DNA from 4 places in the Mesorhizobium sp. ES1-6 genome. Region 3 is predicted to be linked to each of the others. Evidence: predicted binding sites of a transcription regulator. Region 3 holds the regulator's gene; each other region holds the start of a gene.
What was found. Region 3 encodes PhoB, which activates phosphate uptake and scavenging genes when phosphate is short. Its sites were predicted from a motif close to TGTCATNNANCTGTCAT; they were not measured.

Region 1 (2,982 bases), on a different contig from region 3:
CAAGCGTCGCGGCATGGATCCTAGGGTCTGCGCCGCGTCGCTGCGCTCCTTGCTCCGCCCTAGGATGACGAAGGAAGAGGAGAGCCTCGGCTAATCGTCAAGCCAGCAGGCGACCTTTCGGCAAGGCTTCCCAGCTTATCTCATCACCGCTGATCCGCATCCGTCAGCGTCTGCAGAAACGCGACGATGTCGTCGATCTCGGCGTCATCAAGCGCCGGCTTGTCGCCGGGTTTCTTGCCGTCGAAGGGCGGATCCTGATTCAGGTTTCCCCAGTAAGCCTTTGGCAGATCGTCATATTTCCTCACCGTGCCGTCGGCATTTTTCGGGTACCAGCGGCCGGGGTCGGTGTCGCGGCTGGCGTAGAAGGCGACGGCGTCGCGCAACGTGTGGAACTCGCCATTGTGGAAAAAACTCTGGCGCAGCGCCACGTTGCGCAGCGTCGGCGTCTTGAACAGGCCGCAATACTCCGGCCGGCCATGGAAATCGGTGCGCAGCGGGCCGCACAGGCCGAGATCGGCATAGGCGGGGTCGGCATTGGCCGGGATGGCCGGGTTGCGCGGCACGGCGATGGCGATCAGGCCGAAATCGGTGAACTGCGGCGGCTCTCCGTCATTGGCGGGTTCGCTGAGATGGCAGGAGGCGCAATTGCCTTTTTTCTCGTCCTCGAACAGTTCGCGGCCATGCAGTTCCCGCGTCGACAATGTCGCCTTGCCGGCGAGGAAGGCATCGTAGCGGCTGGAGTATGGGTAGAAGTCGGCCGCGCTCTGCTCGAACGTGCCGAGCGCTTCGGCGGCGGCGTCGATGGCGTCGCCCGGGCGGTCGAAGACGTCGTTGCCGAAGGTTGCTTTGAAGTCGCCGGCATAGGCTGACTTGCGCAAGGCGGCGGTGACCGCCCCGGCATCCTTGTTGGCCATCTCGAAAGGCGAGAGCAGGGGGATTTTCGCCTGGTCCTTGCCGTAGTCGACGCGGCCGTCCCAGGTCAGGCCGCCGGTCGGGCCGTTGTCGACGCTCTCGTCGCCCTCGTCCTCGGAATCGTAGAAATGTTCGGTGAAGGCGGGCGCGGCCTGGAGATATCGCAGCGACGGCACGGCGCGCACGCCGGGCTGGTCGAGGTTTGGGCCGCCCATCTCGACCGGTGCCGCCGAGGCTGGCCCGAAAGCGTGGCGCGGGTCATGGCAGGACGAGCAGGCCTGCTTGCCCGAGGCGGAAAGGGCCGGGTCGAAGAACATTTTCTTGCCAAGCGCGGTGAGTGCCTGAGCCCGGGCGAAGGCGTCGGCGCGCGACAGGGGGCCGGGATGGACGCCATCCGCCGTATTGGCGGGCGCGGCAAAGCCAAGGGTCGAGATCGCGGCGATCGCGATTGTCAGGCTTTTCCATCGTCTGGTCGTCATGGGGCGTGGTCCGCTTTGGCCCGGCAATAAGAACGCAGTGCAACGGATTGATGACCGGCCCCGGCGCTCACGAAACCGTGTTCGCCTTGGCGGCCGATGTCACAAAGGTGACAAGGCATCCACGTTAGCTGCCGCCATGGTTCCCGCGCCCCTCCAGCCACAGTCAAGCCACGAGGTCTTTCCATGACGAGGCTCAAGCTTCTCAATTCCTTCTGCCTGGCCGGTTCGGCCCTGCTTCCCCTCGCGGCAGCCCATGCCGCGCCTCCGGGCTTCGACAAGATCGACACCGTCGTCGTCATCTATGCCGAGAACCGCAGCTTCGATAATCTCTACGGCGGCTTCCCCGGCGCCAATGGTCTGGCCAGTGTCTCGGCCGATCAGGCGCGCCAGCTCGACCGTGACGGCAAGCCGCTGACCGAACTGCCGCCGGCCTGGGGTGGGCTGACCGGCAAGGGCGTCACGCCCGTGGTGACGGAGGCCGAGACCGCGCATCTCGCCAACGCCGCCTTCGCCATCGACGATCCCAAGGGTTTTCACGAGGGCACCAACGTCATCACCCACGATCTGTGGCACCGCTTCTACCAGGAGCAGATGCAGATCGACGGCGGGAAGAACGACAAGTTCGTCGCCTGGGCCGATTCCGGCGGCCTGGTCATGGGCCATTATGACGGCTCGAACCTGCCGATGTGGCAGGTGGCGAAGAAATACGTGCTGGCCGACAATTTCTTCCAGGGCGCCTTCGGCGGCTCCTTCCTCAACCATTTCCAGCTCGCCTGCGCCTGCGTGCCGGTCTATCCGCATGCCGACACCAGCCCGATCAAGGGCCAGATCGCCGTGGTCGAGGCCGACGGCACGACCTTGAAGGTGGCCGACAATTCGCCGGCCTCGGCGCTTGGCGGCGTGCCGAAATTCGTCAATGACGGCGCCATCACGCCCGACTTCCACGCCGTCAACACCATGCAGCCGCCTTACGAGCCGAGCGCCAACAAGCCGGCCGAGGGCGGCGACAAGGCGTTGGCCGATCCGGCCGCGCCCACCACGCTGCCGCCGCAGCACGACGTCACCATCGGTGATCTCCTGTCGCTGAGGGGTGTGAGCTGGGCCTGGTACGCCGGCGCCTGGCAGGCAACGCTGGACGGCAAGAACGCCACGCCGGTGCCGAACTTCCAGTTCCACCACCAGCCCTTCAACTATTTCGCCGCTTACGCGCCGGGCACCGCGGCTCGCACCGAGCATCTCAGGGACGGCGGCATGGACGGCGCGGAATTCATCAAGGCGATCGACGACGGCAAGCTGCCGCAAGTCGCCTTCTACAAGCCGCAAGGCAATCTCAACGAGCACTCGGGCTATGCCGACGTGACCTCGGGCGACCAGCATCTGGCCGACCTCGTTTCGCATCTGGAGAAGAGCCCGCAATGGGGCCACATGCTGGTGGTCGTCACCTATGACGAGAATGGCGGCTTCTGGGATCACGTCGCGCCGCCCAAGGCCGACCGCTGGGGCCCGGGCAACCGCATCCCGGCCTTCATCGTCTCGCCCTATGCCAGGATGGGCACGGTCGACCACACGCAATACGACACGACGTCGATCC
Region 2 (2,982 bases), on a different contig from region 3:
CGTAATTGCGCAGCTTGCCGTCCTCGCGCCGCACAACAAGCGACATCTTGGCGTGGGTCTTGAGCTCAAGGAACCCGAACACGACCTGCACGCCGGCGCGCTCGAGATCGCGCGCCCAGCGGATATTGGCTTCCTCGTCGAAACGCGCCTTGAGCTCGACCAGCGCCGTCACCGACTTGCCGGCCTCGGCGGCGTCGACCAGCGCGCGCACGATCGGACTGTCGTTGGAGGTGCGGTAAAGCGTCTGCTTGATGGCCACCACTTCGGGATCGGCCATCGCCTGGCGCAGGAACTGCACCACGACATCGAAGGATTCGTAGGGGTGATGGACGACGATGTCCTTCTCGCGGATGGCGGCGAAACAGTCGCCGCCATGCTCGCGGATGCGCTCGGGAAAGCGTGGGTTGTAGGGTATGAATTTCAGGTCGTCGCGGGGAACGGAGACGATCTCGGAGATCTGGCTGAGCGCCAGCGGACCCGTCAACACGCTGATGCGGCTGGACGAGACGCCCAGCTCGCCGGCGACGAAGTCGCGCAATTCGCCGGGCATCAGCATGTCGAACTCGATGCGGATCACGGAGCCGCGGCGGCGGCGCTTCAGCGCCGTTTCGAACAGCCGCACCAGGTCTTCCGATTCTTCCTCGACCTCGATGTCGCTGTCTCGGATGATACGGAACGTGCCGGAGCCCTTGACCTCGTAGCCGGGGAACAGCTTGCCGATGTAAAGGCCGACCGCCTCCTCCAGCGGAATGAAGCGGACATGGTGCTTGCGGTCCGGCAGACGGATGAACCGCTTCAGCGCCACCGGCAGGCGCAAGAGCGCGCTCATCTCCTCGCCGTTCTTGCGGTGTCGAAGCTGCAGCGCCATGGAGAAGCCGAGATTGGGAATGAACGGGAACGGATGCGCCGGATCGATCGACAGCGGGGTGAGCACAGGAAATACCTGGTCCTGGAAATGTTCTTCCAGCCAGACTTTCTCGTCCTTGGTCAGCGCATCCCGGGTAATGGTCTCGATGCCTTCCTTGTTGAGCAGCACGGTGAGTGCCGAAAGGCTCTTCTGCTGGTCCTCCTGCAGGCGCTCGACTTCACGCAGCAATTGTTCGAGCTGCTGCTCGGGGGTGCGCCCATCGGGGCTCTTCAGCACGATGCCCTCGCGCACCTGGCCGGCAAGGCCGGCGACGCGCACCATGAAGAACTCGTCGAGATTGGCGGCCGAAATCGACAGGAAGCGGACGCGCTCCAGCAGCGGGTGATGGGTGTTCAGCGATTCCTCGAGAACGCGGCGGTTGAACTGCAGCCAGGAGAACTCGCGGTTGACGAAACGGTCCGGATTGCCTTCCGGGCTCGCTGCCGCGACATTGTTGAATTCGCTCTGTACCGGCTTCAATTCGTTCATGATTCCTGCTCTTCCGCGCGCCTTGGCCGGTTAACCGGCTTAACTTATCCTGTGGCAGGCTTTTGCGACAGTTCTCTGACAGGGTTTTGCGACAGTTTGATTTCATCGAACTTGCAAACAGGCCTGATATGATCCAGATGCAGAAGAGACTGCGTTAAGGAGACGACGATGGCAGGCGGTTCCATTCCCCATTTCCAGAACGATGCGGGCCATCCGGCGATCGACATCGGGGTCAAGGAATTCATGTGCACGGGCGCAAACCCGCCTTTCGACCATCCGCATGTGTTCCTCGACATGGGCGACGACAATGAGAAAGTCTGCCCTTACTGCTCGACCCTCTACCGCTATTCGCCGAAGCTGAAGGCGACGGAAACGCTGCCGGCGGGCTGCCTCTATATCGACCAGGCCGCCTGACCTCCCGATCATGAGCGAGACGCGGTCCCGGCAAGTCGTCATCGCCGGGGCTGGCATCGCCGGGCTGACAGCGGCGATTGCCTTCGCCGAACGCGGCTACTCAGTGAGGGTGTTCGAACAGGCGCAGCGCCTGGAAGCAGCCGGCGCCGGCATCCAGCTCTCGCCCAATGCGACACGCATACTTCGCCAGCTTGGCGTGCTCGACACGCTTGTCGCCAACGCCGTCAAGCCGGAAGCCGTGGTGCTGAGGGACGCAGCAAGCCTACGCCAACTGGCGCGCGTGCCGCTGGGCGGAGCCGGCGAGCAGCGGTGGGGCGCGCCCTATCTCGTCACCCACCGGGCTGATCTGCAAGACGCCCTGATGGCGCGCGTCGCGCAAATGCCCGACATCCACCTCACCACCGGCGCGCAGGTCAGCAGCGTCGCCTCCGGTTCACTCGGCATCACCAGGACGGACGGAGTCGGCCGCAAGATCATCGACACCGAAGGCTCTCTGCTGGTCGGTGCCGATGGCGTTTGGTCAGCGGTGCGGAGGTTTGCCAGCCCAGGCAACGGAGCCGGCTTCGCGAACAGCCGCTTCTCGGGCGAACTGGCCTGGCGCGCGACGATAAGCGCCGACAGCGAAGCCGGGCAGGCCTTTGCCGCGATCGGCGCCGGCGGCTGCGTCACCACCTTGCTGCACCCAGGATTCCACATGGTCGCCTACCCCGTCAGCGGCGGCCGCGCCTTCAACCTGGCCGCCTTCACCCCAGGCGAGCGCATTGCCGAGGGTTGGTCAGGCCATGCCGATCCCGTCATCCTTTCCGGCGCCATGCGCCGCACCGCGCCGGCACTGGCGAGGTTGGTGGAACTCGCCGAACCGTGGACCGCCTTTCCCATCCACACGGTCGAACAGCGACGCTGGACGGCGCCGGAAGGCATCGCGCTGATCGGCGACGCCGCGCACGCGATGACGCCATTCGCGGCACAGGGCGCTGCCATGGCGATCGAGGATGCGGCGACGCTTGCCAACCTCGTGGCCGACTTCCCCGGCGACCTGGCGCAAAGCCTTACCATCTGGGAGAAGCTGAGACGGCCGCGCATCGAAAAGGTCATCCGCCGCGGCGCGCTCAATCGGCTTGCCTGGCACGCGCGCGGTCCGGTGGCGTTGGCGCGCAATCTGGTTCTGGCGG
Region 3 (2,982 bases):
GACACCATTCCCGATGTCGATCTATGAGAACATCGCTTTCGGCGTCAGGCTCTATGAGAAGATCAGCAAGGCCGAGATGGATGGCCGTGTCGAGCAGGCGCTGAAGCGTGCGGCATTGTGGACCGAGGTCAAGGACAAGCTCAACGCCAGCGGCCTCAGCCTTTCCGGTGGCCAGCAGCAGCGGCTTTGCATCGCCCGCACCGTGGCAGTGAAGCCGGAAGTCATTCTGCTCGACGAGCCGGCCTCGGCGCTCGATCCGCTGTCGACCGCCAAGATCGAGGAGCTGATCGACGAATTGCAAGCCGACTACACGATCGTCATCGTCACCCACAACATGCAGCAGGCGGCGCGCGTGTCGAAGCAGACGGCGTTCATGTATCTGGGCGAGCTGATCGAGTTCGACAAAACCGAGAAGATCTTCACGTCGCCCCGCGAGAAGCGCACCCAGGACTACATCACCGGCCGCTTCGGCTGATCGCACGCATACGAGGACCAGGATCATGGCCGAACACACGGTTGCAGCCTTCGACGAAGATCTCGGACAGATCAGCAGGCTGATCAGCGACATGGGCGACCTCGCCGGCTCGATGGTCGGCGGCGCCACCAAGGCGCTGCTGAACTCCGACAACGCTCTTGCCCAGCGCGTCGTCTCCGACGATGCCATCATGGATGCGCGCCAGCGCGAACTCGATGACCGCGCCATAACGCTGATCGCCAAGCGGCAGCCGATGGCCGACGATCTGCGTCATGTCGTCGGTTCGATCCGCATGGCCGGCGACCTTGAACGCATCGGCGACCTTGCCAAGAACATCGCCAAGCGCGTCGGCACTGTCGGTCTCAGCGCCACGCCGCGCGACCTTTCGCATTCCATCGACGCCATGGCGCAACTGGTGCTGATCCAGGTGCATGGCGTGGTCGAGGAATATGCGGCCGGCGATGCGTCGGCACTGGCCAAACTCAGGAATGACGACGAGCGCATCGACGTCAAATACACCTCGGTATTCCGCGAACTGCTGACGTACATGATGGAAGATCCGCGCAACATCACCGCCTGCACGCATCTGTTGTTCTGCGCCAAGAATCTCGAGCGCATCGGCGACCACGTGACCAACATCGCTGAAAATGCATACTATGTGCTGACCGGCACGCAGCTGCCCGCCAATCGCCCTAAGCAGGACGAGACCGCGATGTCGGCGCCGGCGGTATAACAGGGTGACAGGCCGATGATCGCGCCGCGCATCATGGTGGTCGAGGACGAGGAGCCGCTTGGCGTGCTCCTCCGCTACAATCTGGAATCGGAAGGTTACCAGGTCGAAGTGGTGACGCGCGGCGATGAAGCCGAAATCCGGCTGCAGGAAAACGTCCCCGATCTCCTGGTGCTCGACTGGATGGTGCCGGCAGTGTCCGGGATCGAACTCTGTCGGCGCCTGCGAATGCGGCCCGAGACCGAGCGGTTGCCGATCATCATGCTGACGGCGCGCGGCGAGGAAAGCGATCGCGTGCGCGGCCTGTCGACGGGTGCCGACGATTATCTGGTCAAGCCGTTCTCGACGCCGGAATTCATGGCCCGCATCAAGGCGCTGCTGCGCCGCGCCAAGCCGGAAGTGCTGTCCAGCGTGCTCAAGGTCGGCGACATCGTGCTCGACCGTGAATCGCACCGGGTTTATCGCAAGAAGAGCGAAATCCGGCTCGGACCGACCGAGTTCCGGCTGCTGGAATTCATGATGCGCCATCCCGGCCGGGTGTTCTCGCGCAGCCAGCTGCTCGACAATGTCTGGGGCGAGACGATCTATATCGACGAGCGCACGGTGGACGTGCATGTCGGCCGGCTGCGCAAGGCGGTCAACAATGGCCGCATGCCCGACGTCATCCGCACCATCCGCGGCGCGGGCTACGCGATCCGCGAGGATTAAAGCCGCGCTCAGCCAGCGCGCGTGCGAAAGATGATAACGGCAAACATCAATACGCCCGCGAATACCAGCAGAGATGATGCGTGCGCGTCCCAGGGACAATCCGCGGCGCTACCTGATGTCGCGCCTGCTCGCGTCCGAGCCCTTCCAGCCGCCGAGCATGTCGAATGCTTCCAGACCGTCCGGCTCCGACCCATGACGTGATCGTGAGCCGGCTGATCCGATAAGCTGACTGACCCTGCCCAGTGCCTGCTCCAGATAGGATGGTTGCCGGTGAGTGGGGTTCTCCGCTTGACCGACCTGCCGCATCTCGATCGCTTCGCCTGACATGTTCGTGCCCCCTTTTTCGCTCCGCTGCGCATTCGTGCCTCCGTGGAGGGTCGGAACGCTTCAGATCAGCCCCAAAGATACCTGTCCGCGAAGTCGGTCGTGCTGTCACGGTCCCGCGCGAGACTGACGAGCATTTTGGGACGTTCGGTCACGAAGATGAGACGCACGATCAATGTGTCGACGGATCCGGCTCGACGGACTCAGGCGCGGAGGGAGGCAAGCCAGCCCTCGACGATCGCTCCGCCGTTGCCGTTGCCTTGTTTCAGCAAGGTCTCATAGGCCGCCATCCGCGTTGAATCATGGTTGAGAGCACGGACGGAACTCGGACTGATCTGGTATCGCTTCTGGAAAGCGCGGCTGAAGTGCGACTCGCTGCGAAACCCGTGATTACGGGCGATGGCGGCTATCTTGTGATCCGATGTCGATCGCAGAATGCTCTGCAAGCACACCCTTAGCCGTTCCGCGAGCATCCAGCGTTGCACGCCACCATGCGGCTCGAACAGGCGGAACAGATTCGATCGGGAAACGCCCAGCACCGCCGCCAACTCACTGGGGCCGAAGTCGGGATCGGACAGTTTCTGTCGTGCGGTCGACGACGCACGCTGGAAAAGGAAACGCTTGTCGCGCCGGTGCCGCGTTGTGGGGGCGCCAAAGGCGGCGGCGGCAAAGCGCAGAATGCCATCGACCGTTACCTGGCTCTGGTGGATGGAGAGGCCGTCAATATGCTTCACGAGAGCCATGA
Region 4 (2,982 bases), on a different contig from region 3:
TACTTCTTGCCGAGGCCCGCCAGCGTGACCTGATAGACCAGGAACATGGTGTCGACATCGGCGCCGTCATCGGCCTTGTAGGGGGCGCCGACCTGGAAGCCGTCCTGGGCGAGGAAGTCATTGTCGTTGCCGACGAACAGGAAATAGTCGTCGGGCAGCTTCGGGTCGAGCACGCTGGCGAGCGACATCGCTTCCCACTTTTCGGAGAGCTCGTTGCGGTCCTTCGCCCCGCCATTGTGCAGGCCGAAGCGGCCAAGCGCGGCGGCGTCGTTGATGTCGATGAACGGCGTCAGCTTGGCCGGGGTCACCGACGGATCAAGCACGCCCTTGGGCGCGACCGGCTTGTCGGCGGCGTCGAAGGGTCCGCCCGCGATGTCGGTCGCGCCGGAAAGGTCGACGATGTTGATCTGCCGGTAGAGCGACGCGTCGCCCTTCTTCAGGCCCTGGCCGTTGCCGCTGTCGCGTGCCAGCATCAGGAAGGACGTGTCCGAAAGCGCCACGATCTCGCTCTGCGCGGCGACCTTGGTCTTGCCCTTGGCATCCTTGAACACCGGCAGCGGCACGACATATTCATGCGCTAGCTTCAGATGGGCGAGGTCGGAGGCGTCATAGACCAGGGCCCTGGTGTTCTGGCGCGTCGAAGGGGAATCGCCGCCGTCCTGCCTCGGAGCCGACTGCAGCACCGCGATCAGGAACTTGCCGTCCGGCGTCATGGCCATGCCTTCGAGGCCCTGGTTGTTCTGGCGCCCGGTCTCGGGATCCTTCGGGTCAGGGTCGGCGGCGCCCGGGCCGGGGTTGTCGGAAGAGAAGTTCGGCGCTCCCTTGCGCATCGGCACGAGGGCCGCCGGCGGCTGGGTCGCCGACATCAGGCGGCCTTGCGCGGAGAACCGGTAGATGTTGGGGCCGTATTCGTCGGAGATGAACATCGAACCGTCGGGCAGCCGCACGATCGCTTCGTTGTCGAGAGCGAGCTTGCCGTTGGTGGCGACGGGCAGCATCGGCATGTCGCCCGCGGCCGGGCGTACATCCGCCAACGGATCGAGGCCGGTGGCGTCGGCGCCCTTGTCGTCGGTGAGAAGCATGGTGTCGGCAAGCGTCGCCTTGACGCCGGTCTGCTCCTGGCCGGCGGCGGGAGCAGCGCCCGGCGCGACAGGCGTGAACTCGATGCCGATCGTGTTGAGGCGCGGCCGGTAATCGGTGGTGCCGGCGACATTGTAGCCACGGTCGGGCAGCAGCCAGAGCGACCCCTTGTAGGTGCCGGCATCGTGCGTCCAGCCGGATGTGTCGATCGCCATGCCGGAGCCCGAGCCAAACGTCTCGCCGAACTTGTCGCGCTGTGCGGCCGGGATGCGGCCGACGCCGACGAGGCCCTTGTTGATATAGGCCACGCCATCGGCAAGCGCGGGGGTTAGGGCGGTGAACAAGGCCAGCGCTGCGCCGAGTGCGACGCTCCGGTTCAAATGTTTCATGGACAATCCTCTTTGTGACGAAGCACGCCGGAGCGGCCGAAGGACAAAAATGAAAAGAGGTGCCGCATCGACGATGCCGCGCATGCCTCCCCGAAAGCGATCTAAGGCGTCAACATGATGCTTGCGTGACAGTGCGCGATGTCGGCCCGCCGGGGTCTCCGTGTGGCGATAAAAATACTGGACGGCGTGAGATTATTGATCGGGCCATCGCTCGTATTCAGCGCACTAGACACTAATGTACAGTCCATATATGGTGTCCCCTCTGACAGACCAGGAGGGAAGCCTTGAAGTCGCATTACCGCGCAGTCGTCATTGGAGGTGGCGTGGTCGGCGCCTCGGTGCTCTACCATCTGACACGGTTCGGCTGGAGCGACGTGGCGCTGATCGAGCGCGCCGAACTGACGGCCGGCTCGACCTGGCACGCGGCGGCCGGTTTTCACGCGCTCAACGCCGATCCCAACGTCGCGGCGCTGCAGGATTACACCATCAAGCTTTATCGCGAGATCGAGGCCGAATCCGGCCAGGACATCGGCCTGCACATGACCGGCGGCGTCAACATGGCCAGCGATCCGCAGCGCTGGGAATGGTTGAAGTCGGCCTGGGCGGTGTTTCAGTCGGTGGGCATCGAAACGGCCCGCCTGGTGACCCCGGAAGAGATCAAGGCGATCTGCCCGATCATCGACGTCAGCGGTGTGCTCGGCGGCCTGTATGATTCCAACGAGGGCCATCTCGACCCCTACGGAACGACGCACGCCTATGCCGGAGCGGCGAAAAAGCGTGGCGCCGAAGTCATCCTGCGCAACCGCGTGGTCGCGCTGAAGCCACGCGCTGACGGCCACTGGGATGTCGTCACCGAGCAGGGCACCATCGTCGCCGAACATGTTGTCAATGCCGGCGGCTTATGGGCGAAGCAGCTCGGCCTGATGGCCGGCGTCGACTTGCCGGTGACGCCGATGGAGCACCATTATTTCGTCACCGAGGACATTCCCGAGGTCGCCGCGCTCGACCGGGAACTCGGACTTGCGGTCGACCTCGACGGCTTTTCCTACCTGCGCCAGGAACGCAACGGCGTGCTGCTCGGCGTCTACGAGCAGAACCCGAGGCACTGGAACATGGACGGCGCGCCATGGGACTATGGCATCGAGCTGATCCCGGAGGACATCGACCGCATCAGCCCGGAACTCGCCAAGGCGCATGAGCGCTTTCCCTGCCTGGCGACGGCCGGCATCCGCAAATGGGTCAACGGCGCCTTCACCTTCACCCCCGACGGCAATCCGATCGTCGGGCCGGTGCGCGGCCTGAAGAACTACTGGGTCGCCTGCGGCGTCATGGCCGGCTTCAGCCAGGGCGGCGGCGTCGGCAAGTCGCTGGCCGAATGGATGATTTATGGCGAGCCGCGGGCCGACATCTTCGGCATGGACATCGCCCGCTACGGCGCCTTCGCCGCCAACCGGGAGTATCTCAAACAGACGACCCGGCAGTTCTACGCGCGCCGCTTCGTCATGACCTTTCC

Region 1: LB564_RS27125 (acid phosphatase) is a predicted target of PhoB. The motif match lies at 1,488-1,504, and genes of this name have one in related genera.
Region 2: LB564_RS22820 (RNA degradosome polyphosphate kinase) is a predicted target of PhoB. The motif match lies at 1,461-1,477, and genes of this name have one in related genera.
Region 4: LB564_RS18745 (esterase-like activity of phytase family protein) is a predicted target of PhoB. The motif match lies at 1,584-1,600, and genes of this name have one in related genera.

Annotation. Positions count from the first base shown of each region.
Region 1 covers NZ_JAIUGU010000014.1:146,258-149,239, reverse strand. The annotation lists gene LB564_RS27130 (cytochrome-c peroxidase) at 144-1,391, opposite strand; gene LB564_RS27125 (acid phosphatase) at 1,575-2,982, shown strand, end outside.
Region 2 covers NZ_JAIUGU010000010.1:131,541-134,522, reverse strand. The annotation lists gene LB564_RS22820 (RNA degradosome polyphosphate kinase) at 1-1,396, opposite strand, end outside; gene LB564_RS22815 (zinc-finger domain-containing protein) at 1,565-1,810, shown strand; gene LB564_RS22810 (FAD-dependent monooxygenase) at 1,821-2,982, shown strand, end outside.
Region 3 covers NZ_JAIUGU010000003.1:610,939-613,920, forward strand. The annotation lists gene pstB (phosphate ABC transporter ATP-binding protein PstB) at 1-475, shown strand, start outside; gene phoU (phosphate signaling complex protein PhoU) at 501-1,208, shown strand; gene phoB (phosphate regulon transcriptional regulator PhoB) at 1,224-1,913, shown strand; gene LB564_RS11860 (helix-turn-helix domain-containing protein) at 2,441-2,982, opposite strand, start outside.
Region 4 covers NZ_JAIUGU010000007.1:97,751-100,732, forward strand. The annotation lists gene LB564_RS18745 (esterase-like activity of phytase family protein) at 1-1,469, opposite strand, end outside; gene LB564_RS18750 (FAD-dependent oxidoreductase) at 1,754-2,982, shown strand, end outside.